DNA from 2 places in the Halioxenophilus aromaticivorans genome. Region 2 is predicted to be linked to the other one. Evidence: predicted binding sites of a transcription regulator. Region 2 holds the regulator's gene; the other holds the start of a gene.

Region 1 (8,090 bases), 2.0 Mb from region 2:
TTGAATTTGCTGGCAGCCAGCGGCGGTGAGCTTTTCTACTTCGTAGTCCAAAAAACCACCCTCTGGGCCGATGACCAGCAGCTGCGGGCCGACGCTGGCTCTAGGGCAGGGGGTGCTGTTGCCGGGGTGGGCCACCCAGGCGTTTTTACCTTGGCACAGCGTAGGCAGAATATCTTCGACGAAGGGTTTAAAGCGCTTGTGAAATTCGATACTCGGAAGGACGGTATCGATGCCTTGCTCCAAGCCTAAAATCAACTGCCGATTTATTTCTTCCCCGTTCAGCATCGGGCTGGACCAAAAGCTTTTTTCTACCCGGGCAGAGCCAATTAAATGCACGTCTTTTACGCCCATGGTAGCCAGGGTTTGCAAGCTGCGTTTCAGCATTTGCGGACGGGGTAGGGCAAGCACCAAGGTCAATGGCATTGGCGCAGGGGGCGAGCAGGAGCAGTCAAAATCCAGTGTTACTGCTGAATCAGTGATGCTGGTAATGGTAGCTGTACCCATGCTGCCATTAACCACGCCGACGCGCAGCTGATCACCCACAGAGGACCGGTGAATTTTTCGCAAATGTTCGGCGCGGTAGTCGCAAACCTGTGCGGTTGTGGGTGAGAGTAGGTCGGCAGAAGTCAGAAGCAATAAGTTCACGGTACCACTGACCTCTTCGACAACGGCAAAAGGAATGGCCTCCCCACCAGGACTCGAACCTGGATTTAGGGCTTAGGAGGCCCTCGTTCTATCCGGTTGAACTATGGGGAGATCAGCGCGGCATTATACCGAACGCAGCCAGTGACGCGAGTGCTTATTTGACAGGTGAATAAATGCCGAACAACAAGCACAAAAAAAAGGCCAACAAGTTGGCCTAATGATTCACTTGGAGACGGGTAACTGGTTTGCGTTAAACGTGAACTAGGGTGTGGCTTCCACGGCTAGTTTCGGCTTGCCCGTTGGCAGAATAGGTATCGGTTTGCGGGCGGCCAAAGAGCATTTCAGCTAGCCTGCGGCCACGCATTTTACGAAAGCCGATTAGGCGGCCGTTGATCATATTTAAGCGCTGGCAAATTTGAATGTACTGCTCAACCTTGTTCCACAATTCGAGCAGTTCGTCGTCGCGCTCGATGAGTGAAAGCCAAACTTTTAGAGATTTATCTCCGCTACGGGTGTTGGCATTTTTAAGGCGGGTAAGCATAGGGCGAACCCATTGTTCGCGTTGCTGAGCGTTGCGTTCCAAGGCGTCAACGATGGGTTGCTTGGCTTCTACCACTTCGCTCAACTCTTCGTTGATGGCGGTGGTTGAAGCACGCAGCAGCTGATTTTCCAAATCCAGCAATTTGGCAAGCTTGCCGGCTGCGTCTAAGTCAGACAGTAGGTTTTCTTTTACCAGATCGTGTTCTGGTGCGAGGGATGAATCGGTGTAACTCGTTGCCGCGTGTGTCATTAGAGCATCTCCTTGTTATCCGGCATCAACTGGGGGGCGAGCCCCCGTTTCGCGAAAAACGGTGTGTATTAAGCGAAAAAGTCGTCTTGATCTAGCAATTTACCCGCAATCGCTTCGGCGTCTACTTGGTAGCTGCCGTCGCTGATGGCGCGTTTAATATCTTCTACTCGCTGGCTGTCTACGTCCGGCGCCGCATTGATGTTAGCTTCCAGGCGTGCCAAGCGATTGGCTTCAGGGCTGATAGAAACTCGGCCTTCCTGTGGCTCTGCCAGTTTCGCGTTGCCAGTGGCGCTGCTTTCTTGCTTCTGTGCAGGCGCGCCCTGCGCAATGCCTTTACTGATACCTTTACTAGCAGCTGAGTTGGCGTGTAATTGGTCAATAGCCATGGTGTTTACCTTTACTCTTTGCTTGTGGTGAATGCGGGAGGACCGGCATTCTATCTGTGTTCGTTGGGCTACCTAAGGCAACCGAGTTACGTTTTAAGATGCTCTGTAATGGCTTTCGGCCGCTAATCTCAAAACTTTAACTGTTTTTTTAAAAAATTTGCGTAGTCCCGAGGGTTGTTCTAATACAGTGCTAGTTCTGCTTGTCAAATCTCTGCCACTGCCATTCAACCTGAGAAAACAACCCTTCGCGGCGGCAAATCTACAGAGCGATAGTGATCACTCGGTCGGCACTGACCACACCTTTAACCACTCGGTCACTACGCTCATTGCGAACCCTTATCTGGTCACCGAGACGTCCGTCGCTCAGGGCTGTGCCGGATGCCTCCACGGCAACGGTGGCCGATTTGGCGATGATCGTTACTCTCTGGCCGCGTTTTATCGCTTTCGGCGCAACCAGCCATTGAGCTCGAATCTGGTCGCCTGGGTTGATGGAGCGTTTGGGTTCCATTCCCACAATATCATCGGCGACGGAGTAAAAACCTTGACCCAGACGGGTTACATCGGAAACCACAACAGAGACATCGTCCTGGCTGATTGCCTGGCCGCGCAGCAACGGGACTCTGGCAACCACCACCTGGGCCATCAATTGCACTTGGCTGACGACATACACCGACCATTGCGTGGTGGCAGAGCGGCAAGCCACTTGGCTGGTCACGCGGCCGCCGGCGGAGTTGTGGGGTGGGGTAATGGTCAGCGGTTGGTCGCACTTAACTAATCGCAGACGTGCATCTGGTGTATTGGTTGTGATTTGGACATCAGCGAAACGCTGATCGGCTAGATAGTGGTCCAGTAAACGCTGCTGTACAGCATCGGCCAGCTCAGGCAACGATTGACGCTCGGAATCGACATTGGCCCCGGCAAAACTGGCAGACATTGCCACGACGCACGCTGTTGCGTAGCGGGCCAGCGGAATCAGCTGCTCAGGAATCTTCGCCATTTATAACCTATGCTGTTTTAAAAGAGTTCTGGTTTTCCGGTATCAGTATTTAAGTTTTTCCTGATTGCGCCGAAAACTTGTCAGTAACCGTTAATTCTTTGGTTTTGAGTGGATGTAAGCAAAGCACGTGCCCAGTTTTGCATCATCGTTCAGAATGATAAGACAATACATTTCCTGAGAGGAAACTCATGGCTGGTGTTTTAGACAGCGTTAACCAACGGACGCAATTGGTTGGTCAAAATCGCCTGGAATTGCTGTTGTTTCGCCTAAAAGGCAAGCAAATGTACGGCATCAACGTATTCAAGGTGAAAGAGGTGCTCCAGTGCCCTCCTTTATACGAGATTCCCAACAGAAACCCAGTAGTACGGGGAGTGGCCCATATTCGCGGTGGGACCATCTCGATAATGGACATGAATTTGTCCATAGGCCGATCGCCTTTGGAAAATATTGAAAACTGCTTTGTAATCATTACCGAGTACAACCGATCTACCCAGGGCTTTCTAGTAGGCGCTGTGGAAAAGATCGTTAATATGAATTGGGAGTCTATTCATCCGCCACCAAAGGGCGCTGGCCGAGAGAATTATCTCACCGCTGTCACTGAGATCGAAAACCAATTGGTTGAGATTATTGACGTCGAGAAAATACTGGCCGAGGTGAGCCCGTTGTCTGATGAGATTAGCCAAGGCGTCATAGAGGATGGCATTGGCGAGCGGGTAGTGCAGAAGCACGTATTGATCGTCGACGACTCTGCCATTGCGCGCAAGCAAATTCAGCGTGTGGTTGAGCAGATGGGTATCAAGACCACACTGAAAAAGGACGGCAGGGAGGCGCTAGAGTACCTCGAAAGCATGGTGGCTGAGGGTCAAATCGCAGCCGACGAGCTCATATTAGTGATTTCAGACATCGAGATGCCTGAAATGGACGGCTACACCTTCACCGCTGAGGTGCGGGCGAATCCGGCGCTTAAAGACCTGCACGTTGTCTTACACACCTCGCTCAGTGGTGTGTTCAACGAAGCCATGGTCACTAAGGTAGGGGCCGATGACTTTCTAGCCAAGTTCAACCCAGACGATTTGGCGCGAGTGCTTAATGAGCGTGTCAAATGTATGACGGGTGAGAGCTTGCTGGACGAAGAAGAATGACAGCAGGCCAGAGTGTGAACTAGGTTGCCAGAGCGTATTCATTGAAACCAGATGACCCCAAACTTACCAGTGAGAATGAATTGCTGACCAATATCGATCCGGCTGAGTTTGATCAGTTTCGGAACCTATTGGAAACCGCCAGCGGCATTCATTTACCGACTAGTAAGCAATACCTTGTTGCAACCCGTCTGCGCCGCATAATGCACGACCACAGTTTCGGTACTTTGAGGCAATTAATCGATAACTTGAAGCAATCAGGCCCCACCGGTTTGAAAGCCCAAGTTGTCGAAGCCATGACTACTAACGAAACCTTTTGGTTTCGCGACAGCTATCCGTTTCATTATTTGAGTAACGAGCTATTGCCCCAGTGGTTATCCAAACCCTTGAATCAACGTATTCGAGTTTGGTGCGCGGCTTGCTCCTCGGGGCAGGAACCCTATTCGCTAGCGATGATTGCAGCGGAATATGCCAGGAAGCACTCACTCGCTGCGCCCCCCATTGAGATTATGGCCACCGATATATCCGAGGCCATGTTGACGCGTTGCCGCAGTGGTATCTATGACCACCTAGAACTCACCCGCGGCCTTAGCAACACTCTGTTAACTCGATATTTCGATGACGTTGGCGAGGGTAGTTGGCAGGTTAAGGATGCCTTACGCAAGCAAATCAACTTTCGGCGCCTGAACCTAGTAGAGTCTTTCTCGAGTTTTGGCCGATTCGATATCGTATTTTGCCGCAACGTCCTAATCTATTTTTCTGCCGACCTGAAGACCGACATACTGGCGCGAATACATCAACAGTTACAGCCAGAAGGCGTGCTCTTCTTGGGCGCTTCTGAGGGGCTGGGTAACGCTAGTTCGTTATTTTCCATGGTTCAGTGCAATCCAGGTATTGCCTACAGAAGTGTGCAAAAATAGTGCGGAATAACACTGCTTTTCGCGGTGTTGTAAAAACTGAACTATTGCGGTGCGTTTCTCCTGGGTAAGCTGTTTGTAAAACTTACTAGCCGTGTAATTTAGTTAACGTTTAATTCATTTTTCTCTTCCTACACTTCACATAGATTTTCTCGCCGTTCAGATTCCTGGGCGTTTCATGCGCTTTGTTTTACGTTTTTCTGCACTATCTCGTTTTTTATAAGTTGAGCACAGTTATTGCAGAATCATTCTTATGCCTAGGTAAGCGTTATCAGGGTTGAGGTTTTTAAGTCTGAATTGCCGCTTTCTTGTGCGCCGTTGTTCGCGTACCCACGCAGGTTATAACAGCTACAACGGCACGGTTGAATGTAAAGTGTGATGGCTATCTTATTTAAATCACAGAAGTGTAAAGTTGTGGAATTTTAGAAGGGTAGATTTTGTCGTAGGTTTTGGGACGGCGCGCCTCTCGGTCTTTATCGCCTAACAGCTTACGTACAGTAAGACACATATCAATCGTGGCTTATGGGCTGTAGTTATCGGCGCTAGCTGATTGGCATGGATTAGGTTTGGTCTCGGTTTCATCACCTGCACACATCTCCCACGCGGCAGGCATAGAGACGTAGTTTTGTACCTACCAGTGTTAATTTAACGCTGGTCAGTCGACAAGTTCAGGTAATCAAACGCAGAACTTGCGTAAAGGAATGTGATTGAGTGTTAAGTAGTAAAGGAAGTATAGCCCAATTTTCATTTATGCCACTCCTATGCCAAGGCAGCCTCGTTTTTATACAGCGTGTCAGTTGGCTGGTTTTTGTTTGTACCGTGGCTAATAGTGCGTTTGCTCAGCCGGCCCCCGCTCAAGCCAAAAACGACGATGGCGAAGGCGCTCCAACGTCTGTTGTCAATGGTCAAGAGGCTAACGCCGACGGTTTATTGCGCCTGATTACCGAGCGAGCAAAAAAGTTGGCCGCAAAAGCGTATGCGGAAACTGTGGCAGAAGCTCCTGAAGAGCTAAAAAACATTTCGCAGAGTCAGTATCGCAGTATCCGATTCAACCCCGATGCCGCGCTATGGAAAAACGTTGCGCCCTATGAGCTCCAACTTTTCCACCCGGGTTTTCTCTACTTGCATCCGATCAAATTGAACGTGATTGATCAGTATCAAGTGGTAAATCAAATTGGTTTTGATCGCTCGCAATTTATTTACGAAAAAAACGTTGCCGCGCTGGAAAAGGCGCTGGCTAAGCATACCGATCAACAACTGGGTTTTTCTGGCTTTCGTGTGCATTACCCGATCAATCGAGAAAGCTACAAAGACGAAATGCTGGTGTTCCAGGGGGCTTCCTATTTCAGGCCGGTTGGCCCTAACCAGGTGTACGGATTGTCTGCCCGCGGATTGGCCGTTGACACAGGCGAGCCAGGTGGCGAAGAATTTCCTCGGTTTATAGAGTACTGGGTGATACAGCCAAAATCCGATGACAATCAATTGGTCATTGGCGCTTTACTGGACAGCCCGTCACTGTCCGGTGCCTATGTCTTCTCGGTTGATGTGGGTGTGAATACTAATATAGAGGTTAAAAGCAAAATATTTACCCGAGAGAATGTGAAAAAGTTGGGCGTTGCGCCCTTAACCAGTATGTATTTCTTTGGTGAGAATAGTAATCGCTTCCCCGGTGATTATCGCCCGGAAGTTCACGATTCAGATGGTTTGCAAGTGGAAACCCAGTCAGGTGAGTGGATTTGGCGGCCGCTAAAAAACCCAGCCAATCTCTCAATTACCTCTTCTATGGTGCCGGGGCTGGCTGGTTTTGGTTTAAGCCAGCGTGATCGCGATTTTAACCATTACTTAGATTTGCAGGCACACTATCAGAAACGGCCCAGTTTGTGGGTAGAGCCCACCAACGAGTGGGGTGAAGGCCGTGTGGAGTTGGTCGAAATCCCAACTCCCAACGAGACTAATGACAACATCGTTGCTTATTGGGTAAGTAATAAACCGGTTAAGGCTGGTACTGAACTTACCTACAACTATCGGCTGTCGTCTTTCGATTCTCATACGCCGGGGCAATCCCTAGCGCGTGTCGAGCAGACTCGCAGCGGCCGGGGGCCACATTCGCGATCCAACGACGGCACCCAGCAATTTGTTATCGATTTCGCCGGTGGCGGAATTGGCAAACTGGATGCGAGTGCTCCGGTAACGGCGGATATACAAGTTAATCAAGGCCAGGTTCGCGACGTAAGCGTGGTAAAGGTTGATCAGCAGGATCGTTGGCAGGTGGCATTTAAATTGATGCCACAAGCTAAAGCGGTGGTCGACATGCGGTTGTCGATCAATTTAAAAGGTAAGAGACTTAGTGAGGTATGGAATTATGTTTGGACGTCAGAAGGCATCCAGTAACAGACAATACCTGGATAGCACAGGTAGCGGGCGAGGAGCACCCGGCGGTGCGCACTACCCGCTGAAAAGTCTTCGTTTACCTGTTTTTTTAATCGTCGCGCTGTCGACCACAGTGGCCGGCGGTTGGATGATGCACGATATTCTAAGTGCCAACGGGTTGACCATATTTGAAACCACGTTGTTGGTATTTTTTGTGGCCACCTTCAGCTGGATAAGCGTGGCGTTTTGGAGCGGCTTTTTAGGCTTTGTTCTCCAGCTGTCCAATCGAGACCCACTAACGCTCACAGCACAACACGGTATTGCCAAATCATCTCAGTTGGATGAATTTAGAACAGCCGTGATTATGCCGGTATACAACGAAGATGTTGACCGAGTCATTGCAGGGTTTGAAACCAGCTTCCGATCTATGGTGGCCACCGGCAACATCGACCATTTCGATTTTTATCTGCTCAGTGACAGTCAAAGCGAGGCTATTAAAGCCCAGGAGCTGCGAGCTTGGCGCCATTTGCAGGCACGCCTTGGCCATTTGGCGGATCACATCTACTACCGTAACCGCACCGACAACAAAAACCGAAAGGTCGGTAATATCGAAGAATTTTGTCAACGGTGGGGCTGGCGCTACGAAGCCATGATTGTGCTGGACGCAGACAGCGTTATGACCGGTAGTTGTATGGTGGATTTAGCCTCACGAATGAAAGCCAACCCCAAATTGGGCCTTTTACAAACGGTGCCTATCCCAGTTAGGCAAACCACTACCTTTGGACGCTTCCTACAGTTTGCGGCCAGTTTATGTAGCCCAATGTTAGCTACCGGTTTGGCTTTTTG
Region 2 (8,090 bases):
CCGAGCAGTACTTTCGCTTTAATCAGCAGGATAAACCTCTGGCCACGTCTCGCGGTTACACTGATTTAAGCTCTCCACGCTTGGTGTTGCATTCGGACAGCAACCCACAGCCCTGGCACTTTAGCGCCGATCATGGCCGCACAGAAAACAACGGCAATCTTATTACGCTGTGGGGTAATGTAGTGGCAGAGCAAGCCCTAGCTGGTGGCGGACAATACCGCATAGAAACTTCGCGCCTAAGGGTGGAGCCTTTGCTACAGCAGGCCACGAGCCAGCAGCCCGTGACCATTCGTTCACCGCAGGGCTTGGGCAACTCCACTGGCATGAGCATTGATATGCCGCAACAAACTGTTACGTTGAATTCACAGGTAAAGGCAACTTATGAAGCCAAGTAAACGCACCATTGCACGGGCCTTAGCCGCTGCCTGGCTGGTGACCCTAGCCGCCAGCTGGATACCTAACGCCCAGGCGCTACCAGAAGACCGCGACCAACCCATCGAAATCAACGCCGACCGCGCCGTTCGTAACGAAAAAACCGGTGTGACGGAATTTGTTGGCAACGCCCTACTCAGCCAAGGCTCGCTGTCCATTGCCGCCGACACCATTACCATCAATTACAACGACAACGGTATACGCGATATCCTGGCAGTGGGCACGCCGGCTGTGCTTCACCAAATACCCAACCCAGAGCAAAGCCAGGTAACCGCCAAAGCCAACCGTATCGAATACAGTGTTGGCGACGAAGTCATTAACTTAAAAGAGCGCGCCAGCATTGATCAGGATGGTTCGGTCATAACCAGCGATTTGATTCGTTACGACATCAATCAGTCTATGGCAGAAGCCAGCGGTGACAATCGGGTGAATATTATTATTCCACCTAGCAATGCCCGAACAACCAACCCGCCGACATCGGAATCCGACAACAGCGACGCTATCCCAAACGACCCCAAATAACCGACTTCAGCTAGATTTCATGGCCAAACTCAGCGCACAACATCTCGCCAAGGCTTACCGCGGACGCCCCGTGGTGACAGACGTTTCATTGGAAGTAAACACCGGCCAAGTGGTCGGCCTACTCGGCCCCAACGGCGCCGGTAAAACCACCTGTTTTTACATGATCGCGGGGCTGGTGCCGGCAGACAACGGCCAAGTTTTTTTAAACGACGAAGAAATTTCGAGTCTGCCAATGCACGGCAGAGCACGCAAGGGGCTGGGCTACCTACCGCAAGAAGCATCGATTTTTCGTAAGCTCAGCGTACGTGATAATCTCCTGGCGATTTTAGAGACACGGGCCGACCTCAACAAACAGCAGCGACTGGACAAATGCCAGCAACTGCTGGAGGAATTCCACGTCACCCATGTGCAAGACAGCCCGGGCATGGCCCTGTCTGGTGGTGAGCGCCGGCGTGTAGAAATCGCTCGCGCCCTGGCGGCGGAGCCGCGCTTTATCTTATTGGACGAGCCCTTTGCAGGGGTCGACCCGATATCGGTGTCTGATATCAAAAACATTATTGAACATCTGCGCAGCCGCGGTATCGGCGTGTTAATCACCGACCACAATGTGCGCGAAACCCTGGATATCTGCGAAAAGGCGTATATCGTCGGCGGCGGACAAATCATTGCCGAGGGTAAACCCCAAGAGGTACTGGCCAACCAATTGGTGCGTGATACCTACCTGGGGGATAAATTTCACCTTTAACGAAGCAAATTGCCCTGCCCCTTTACGCGAGGCCAATTATGCGCGACTATACCGGGGTAGCGCCCTTTTCTAGTGCGCCCAAAGCCGCCTAACAGGCACCTTTCTCCCGGTGGATTGATCCGCCAAATCTCCTTATATTTTCTTCACACAAAACACATAATTTTTAGGCATAAAAATTGCTTAAATTTGTTGCGCGTTCACCGGTTTCGGTACTACACTGCCAAGACGGCAGCGGAAAGTCCCTGCCCAGATTTTTATTTGGCGTACCAACACCGGATCGATTAGCCGCATTATGAAGCAGTCTCTACAGCTTAAGCTCGGTCAACAGCTCACCATGACCCCCCAACTGCAACAGGCCATTCGCCTATTGCAGCTTTCCACGCTCGACCTACAGCAAGAAATTCAAGAAGCGCTGGAATCCAACCCCATGTTGGAAATGACAGAGGGTGAAGATCAATCCGGCAGCGACGGTGACAGCAAAGACAGCGGCGAAGCCAACTCAGAAGGCGCCAACACCACTGAAGCCACTGCTGCGGAAAACACAAGCGACGACAACAACACAGAAACCGCCAGCGATAGCAACGACGATTGGCAGGACAACATCCCCGACGACCTACCCGTCGACACCAATTGGGACGATATCTACCAAGGCAGTGGCCCCTCCAGCTCCGGCAGCGTCGGCCCAGAGCGCGATGACAGCTACTTTGATAGCCAAATTGACAACTCGGAGACACTGCAAGAGCATCTGCTCTGGCAACTGAATTTAACCCCCATGTCAGATCAAGATCGCAGCATCGCCATGAACATTATCGATGCCGTGGCGCCCAGTGGCTTGTTAACCTCCACCATTGAAGAGATTTACCTCGGTTTGATCGGCCAATCCAGCCCATCTGAAGCCGAAACGACAGAAGCGGATAAAGAGGATGCGCTATCGGCAGACAGTGAAACGTTTGAGGATGGCGACACCGCTACCGAAGCCGAAACTGTGGTATCTAGCGCTACCGACTTAGACGACGAAGATAGCCTGAGCATTGAGGAAGTACTGGCCGTACAGCATCGTTTGCAGCTGTTTGACCCTATTGGCTCGTGCAGTGAAGACCTGGGCCAATGCCTTTTGGTGCAGCTGAATCAGTTCCCGGCGGATACCCCGGCGTTGAATTCCGCCAAGCTGGTAGTACGTGAACACCTGGCACAATTGGGAAACCGCGACTATAAACAAATTATGCGCCGCGGCCGGATGAAAGAGCCTGAATTGAAGCAGGCTATTTTGCTGATTCAGCAATTGACTCCCCACCCCGGTGAATTGATTGGCAGTAGCGAGACCACCTATATAGTGCCGGATGTATTTGTCAGCAAAAAGGACGATCGTTGGAGCGTAGAGCTGAACCCAGAGATCGCGCCCAAAATTCGCATTAACAACAGTTACGCAAACTTGGTTAAGCGCGCGGATAGCAGCGACGACAACACCTTCCTTCGAGACAACTTGCAAGAGGCACGTTGGTTTTTGAAAAGCCTGCAAAGCCGTAACGAAACTTTGCTGAAAGTGGCGAGCTGTATCGTTGACAAGCAGCGCGGCTTCCTTGACCATGGCCCTGAAGCGATGAAGCCATTGGTTCTGCACGATATTGCCGAAGACGTCGGCATGCACGAATCGACCATTTCTCGAGTCACTACACAAAAGTATATGCATACACCCCAAGGCATATTTGAGCTGAAATATTTCTTTTCTAGCCACGTCAGTACCGACGGCGGCGGCGAATGCTCCTCTACGGCCATCCGCGCCATTATCAAAAAGCTGGTTGCCGCGGAAGACCCGAAAAAACCGCTCAGCGACAGTAAAATCACCAACTTATTATCGGATCAGGGTATTCAGGTGGCGCGCCGTACCATCGCCAAATACCGAGAATCTCTGGGCATTGCTGCGTCTAACGAACGCAAGCGCCTGGTGTAAATATCAGCAATTAGCACGGCAAACAGTCAGGGATGTAATTTACCCCTGCCAGGCACTAAAAAACTGGAATTTTTAGTGCCAACGAAACTCACAATAACAACAGAGAAAAATCAAGAACAACAGCGAAGTAACAGGTTTTCACCGCGCCGGATCGCCGACGTGGTGGCAAAGGCGGCCCAGCCGCCAAAAAACCAACCGGCCCAACATCTGCAAGGGCCAAATCGACAAAGAGGAAACGCAATGCAAATCACTATTAGCGGGCATCACGTCGAACTAACCGACTCAATTAAAGATTATGTAAACAACAAGCTGTCCCGCCTCGATAAACACCACGGCCAGATAACCAACACCAACGTCACCCTCTCAGTTGAAAAAATGCGGCAAAAAGCCGAAGCTAACATCCACGTGAGCGGTAGAGACTTCTTCGCCAACTGTGAATCCGAAGATCTATACGCTGCCATTGACGGCCTAACCGACAAATTAGACCGACAGCTACTCAAACACAAAGAGAAAATCAGTAGTCATCGATGACCACCAAACTGTCTTCCATTTTAGCTCCAAGCCGTGTCGTATGCGGCTTGGACGGCGTTAGCAAAAAGCGCGCACTGCAAACCATAGCCAATCACATTGCCGAAGACCTACCGGTATTGGATGCCGAAGAGCTGTTCCGCCGTCTTATGGCCCGTGAGCGATTAGGCTCTACCGGTATAGGCCAAGGTATCGCCATACCCCACTGCCGTTTAGAGAACTGCTCCGGTACCTTAGGGGCCTTTTTCAAGCTCAGCGACAAACTCGACTTCGATGCCATAGACGATGCACCGGTGGACTGTATTTTTGCCCTGCTGGTACCTGAAGAAGCTGACGATTCACACCTACAAACATTGGCCGCCATCGCGCGGACCTTCTCCAACCCCGATTTGATGCAACGCATTCGTCAGTGCGACGATAGCGAAACACTCTACCAAACATTGATTAGCGCCGACTAACAACGGGGATACCACATGCAACTTGTCATCATCAGTGGTCGCTCTGGCTCCGGTATTAGCAGCGCCCTGAGGGTGCTCGAGGATGCTGGCATGACCTGCATAGACAACCTGCCCGTGGCTCTGCTGAGCCACTTGGTAGATACCACCGATGATACTGAGCTGCGCTGTGCGGTGACCCTGGATGCGCGCAGCAACCTGGGCCAACTGGCCAATTTCCCAGCACTGTACCAACAATTAAAAAGCCAGTGCCAATCGGTACAGGTGATCTTTCTCGATTCTCGGGACGACATTCTGCTCAGACGCTTCAGCGAAACGCGACGCAAGCATCCTTTAACCAGCGTTGATGTGGGCCTTAAAGATGCCATCATCCAGGAATCCGAACTGCTGACTCCGGTGGTGGACCACGCCGACTTAGTAATCGACACCAGCAATTTAAGCCTACACGCACTGCGCGACTTGATTCGCAAAGCGGTGACCGGCGCCGAGCACATGGACCTGGCTGTGCAATTTCAGTCTTTTGGGTTTAAGCGCGGCGTGCCCGCCGAAGCGGATTTAATTTTTGACGCCCGTTGCCTGCCTAACCCCTATTGGGTGCCAGAGCTAAGAGCCTGTAGCGGCAACGACGACAAAGTGATCGAGTTTTTAAGTCAAGAACCGCTGGTGGCAGAGATGCTAGACGACATAAAAACCTATGTACGCAAATGGCTACCCCACTACGCGGCCTCTAATCGCAGTTATATCACCGTGGCAGTGGGCTGCACCGGCGGCCAGCACCGCTCGGTTTACCTATGCAATCAATTAGCAAAACAATTTCGGGAGGAACCCAGTAACCCACTGCAAACCGACGTACTTGTGCGTCATCGAGACCTGCACTGATGCCCAACCGATAACTATAAGAGCGCTATGCTGCAAGAAACCCTCACCATCATCAACAGCCGCGGCCTTCACGCCCGCGCTGCGACCAAACTGGTCAAAACCGCACTCACTTTCGACTCAGATATTCATATAGAGTTTGATGGTAAAACCGCCGACTGCAAAAGTGTCATGTCCATACTTTTATTGGCCGCTACGGTTAATTCTGAAATTACACTCACCGCCACAGGCTGCGACGAGCAAAACGCCATCGATCGAATCAAAGCCCTATTCAGCAATAAATTCGGTGAAGATAGCTAAGCGCTAAAATCTATAGCCTAAAAACTAAATCCTTAATAAAACGCTCAAAAGTTTGCCTTGCTTGCCCCTTACCTCTGATCACCAGCTACACTTAGTGGTAAGCACTGCGAGCCAACTGAAAACGATTACTTAGCCTTAACCTGACAAGGCGCGATGATCGTTTCGCGTGGCCGACGTATAACCGAAATAAAAAGCTGTTATTTTTTTGTTTTTTCCAGGCGTTAGCCAATTAAGGCTATGAGACCGACCACAAGCGGTTTTTTCTTGTAAATTAGTCGGAGTTAGGCAAATCGTGCTTGTGTTTGTCCTCAGGACATTACTAAACTAAACCCTTGTTTTTACTGCACCTTTAATTTCCTATGTAGGCGCTTGAGAACATCAAGCCACGCCTAAGCAGTGAACACCTCCGACCACACCTAGCCACGCATTGATTGAGAGTTGCCCCACCCATGGCCAATCAAACTAACAGCGCAGAAGTACTCTCAAACCAAACTCAGAACAAACTGGCTTTGGTTCAAGAAGCATTAGACAGCGGTGCACTGAGCTCCATTCGCCGCATGCTCAACGGTTTACAACCCACCGCCATCGCGCACCTTCTAGAGTCGTCTCCGCCACAGCGCCGGGTAGTACTGTGGGAGTTGGTAGATAAAGACCAAGAAGGCGAGGTCATCCAGGAACTGGCGGATAACGTGCGCGCCCAGCTGCTATCGGATATGGACTCCTCTGACCTGGCGGCCATGACCGAAGAGTTGGAAGCCGATAACGTCGCCGATATTTTGCAAACATTGCCAGATGCGGTTATTCAAGAAGTGTTGGCAGCCATGTCGACGCAAAATCGTGAGCGGGTAGAATCGATCCTCTCCTACGAGGAAGACACCGCCGGCGGCTTGATGGACCCGGACGTCATTACCGTGCGGCCCGACCTCACCCTGGACGTGGTACTGCGTTACCTGCGCCGCCACGAAGAATTGCCTCACTCCACCTATTATTTGGTGGTGGTTAATCGGAAAGATATTTTTCTGGGGCTTTTGCCCATTCTGAAGGTACTCACCTCGGACCCGAACATGACCGTACGTGAGGTTATGGATACCGACGTCACGGCCTTGCATTTCTCCATGCCCGATAAAGAAGTCGCCAAACTGTTTGAGCAGCACGACTGGGTGATGGCGCCGGTGATTGACGACGAACAGCGGGTGCTGGGAAGGATCACCATTGATGACGTAGTGGACGTTATCCGGGAGGGCGCGGACCACTCGCTGATGAGCATGGCCGGTTTGGAAGAAGACGCCGATACCTTCGCCTCGGTGGCCAAAACCGCGCCTCGCCGGGCCATTTGGTTGGGTATTAATCTGTTGACGGCGATTATCGCGTCATCGGTGATCAACCTATTCCAAGGCACCATAGATAAGGTGGTTGCCCTGGCGGTACTGATGCCCATTGTGGCCAGTATGGGCGGCGTAGCCGGCAGCCAAACCCTCACGGTAGTGATTCGCGGTATGGCCTTGGGCCATATTGGCCGGGCCAACTTATCCTGGCTGTTGAGCAGAGAGTTTCAGATTGGGTTGTTTAATGGATTAATTTGGGCCGCTTTGATGGCCGGTGTAGCAGGTTGGTGGTTTAACGATACCACCATTGCCGGTATCATCGCCGCCGCCATGGTGATCAATTTAATCTTTGCCGCCCTGGCAGGTGCCCTGTTGCCTATTATATTGAAAGCCATGCGTATCGACCCGGCCTTAGCGGGTGGTGTTGCGCTAACCACCGTTACCGACGTGGTTGGCTTCTCCGCATTTTTGGGCCTGGCCACCTATTTTTATGCTTAATTTCGCTAATTTAGGGCGGTAGCTGTGGGCTGCTGCCTGCACAACGCCAGTGGCTACCATGAACGATATCCCAGAAGACGAAGAGTTTGATCTCGGCCCCAGTAAAACCCAGCTGAAGAAGGCCTCCCACGCGTACCAGGATTTGGGCGAGGAATTGACCCAGTTGAGCGATCAACAATTGGCCCGGCTGCCGCTGTCGGACGAATTACTGTCGGCGGTAACCCAGGCCCGCACCATGCGAGCCAACGCGGCCCGCAAACGACAGATTCAGTTCATTGGCAAGCTGATCCGCAACAGCAACGGTGATGACATCATCGCCGCACTGGATAGCCTCAACGCCGAGACCAACAACAGCCACCAGCTATTGCAACACAGTGAGCAATGGAGCCACCGCCTAATCCAAGAGCCGGATGCTCTAGCAGAGTTCTTAGCGCAGTATTACGAGGCCGACCGCCAGC

Evidence for each region. The regulator sigma-54, encoded in region 2, starts transcription at its own class of promoters, with help from an activator protein. The targets are predictions, from matches to a motif close to GTTGGCACGNNNNTNGNNT.
Region 1: the regulator sigma-54 is predicted to act here: its motif matches at 2,935-2,953, upstream of flgA (flagellar basal body P-ring formation chaperone FlgA).

Annotation. Positions count from the first base shown of each region.
Region 1 covers NZ_AP031496.1:2,149,501-2,157,590, forward strand. Annotated here, with positions in the region: gene ACGHM3_RS09325 (16S rRNA (uracil(1498)-N(3))-methyltransferase) at 1-645, opposite strand, end outside; tRNA gene ACGHM3_RS09330 (tRNA-Arg) at 681-756, opposite strand; gene ACGHM3_RS09335 (flagellar protein FlgN) at 896-1,435, opposite strand; gene flgM (flagellar biosynthesis anti-sigma factor FlgM) at 1,504-1,821, opposite strand; gene flgA (flagellar basal body P-ring formation chaperone FlgA) at 2,081-2,818, opposite strand; gene ACGHM3_RS09350 (chemotaxis protein CheV) at 3,007-3,960, shown strand; gene ACGHM3_RS09355 (protein-glutamate O-methyltransferase CheR) at 4,002-4,877, shown strand; gene ACGHM3_RS09360 (glucan biosynthesis protein G) at 5,694-7,265, shown strand; gene mdoH (glucans biosynthesis glucosyltransferase MdoH) at 7,237-8,090, shown strand, end outside.
Region 2 covers NZ_AP031496.1:4,182,851-4,190,940, forward strand. Annotated here, with positions in the region: gene lptC (LPS export ABC transporter periplasmic protein LptC) at 1-395, shown strand, start outside; gene lptA (lipopolysaccharide transport periplasmic protein LptA) at 382-954, shown strand; gene lptB (LPS export ABC transporter ATP-binding protein) at 974-1,699, shown strand; gene ACGHM3_RS17955 (RNA polymerase factor sigma-54) at 1,992-3,650, shown strand; gene hpf (ribosome hibernation-promoting factor, HPF/YfiA family) at 3,891-4,181, shown strand; gene ACGHM3_RS17965 (PTS sugar transporter subunit IIA) at 4,178-4,636, shown strand; gene rapZ (RNase adapter RapZ) at 4,652-5,512, shown strand; gene ACGHM3_RS17975 (HPr family phosphocarrier protein) at 5,540-5,809, shown strand; gene mgtE (magnesium transporter) at 6,259-7,632, shown strand; gene yjgA (ribosome biogenesis factor YjgA) at 7,691-8,090, shown strand, end outside.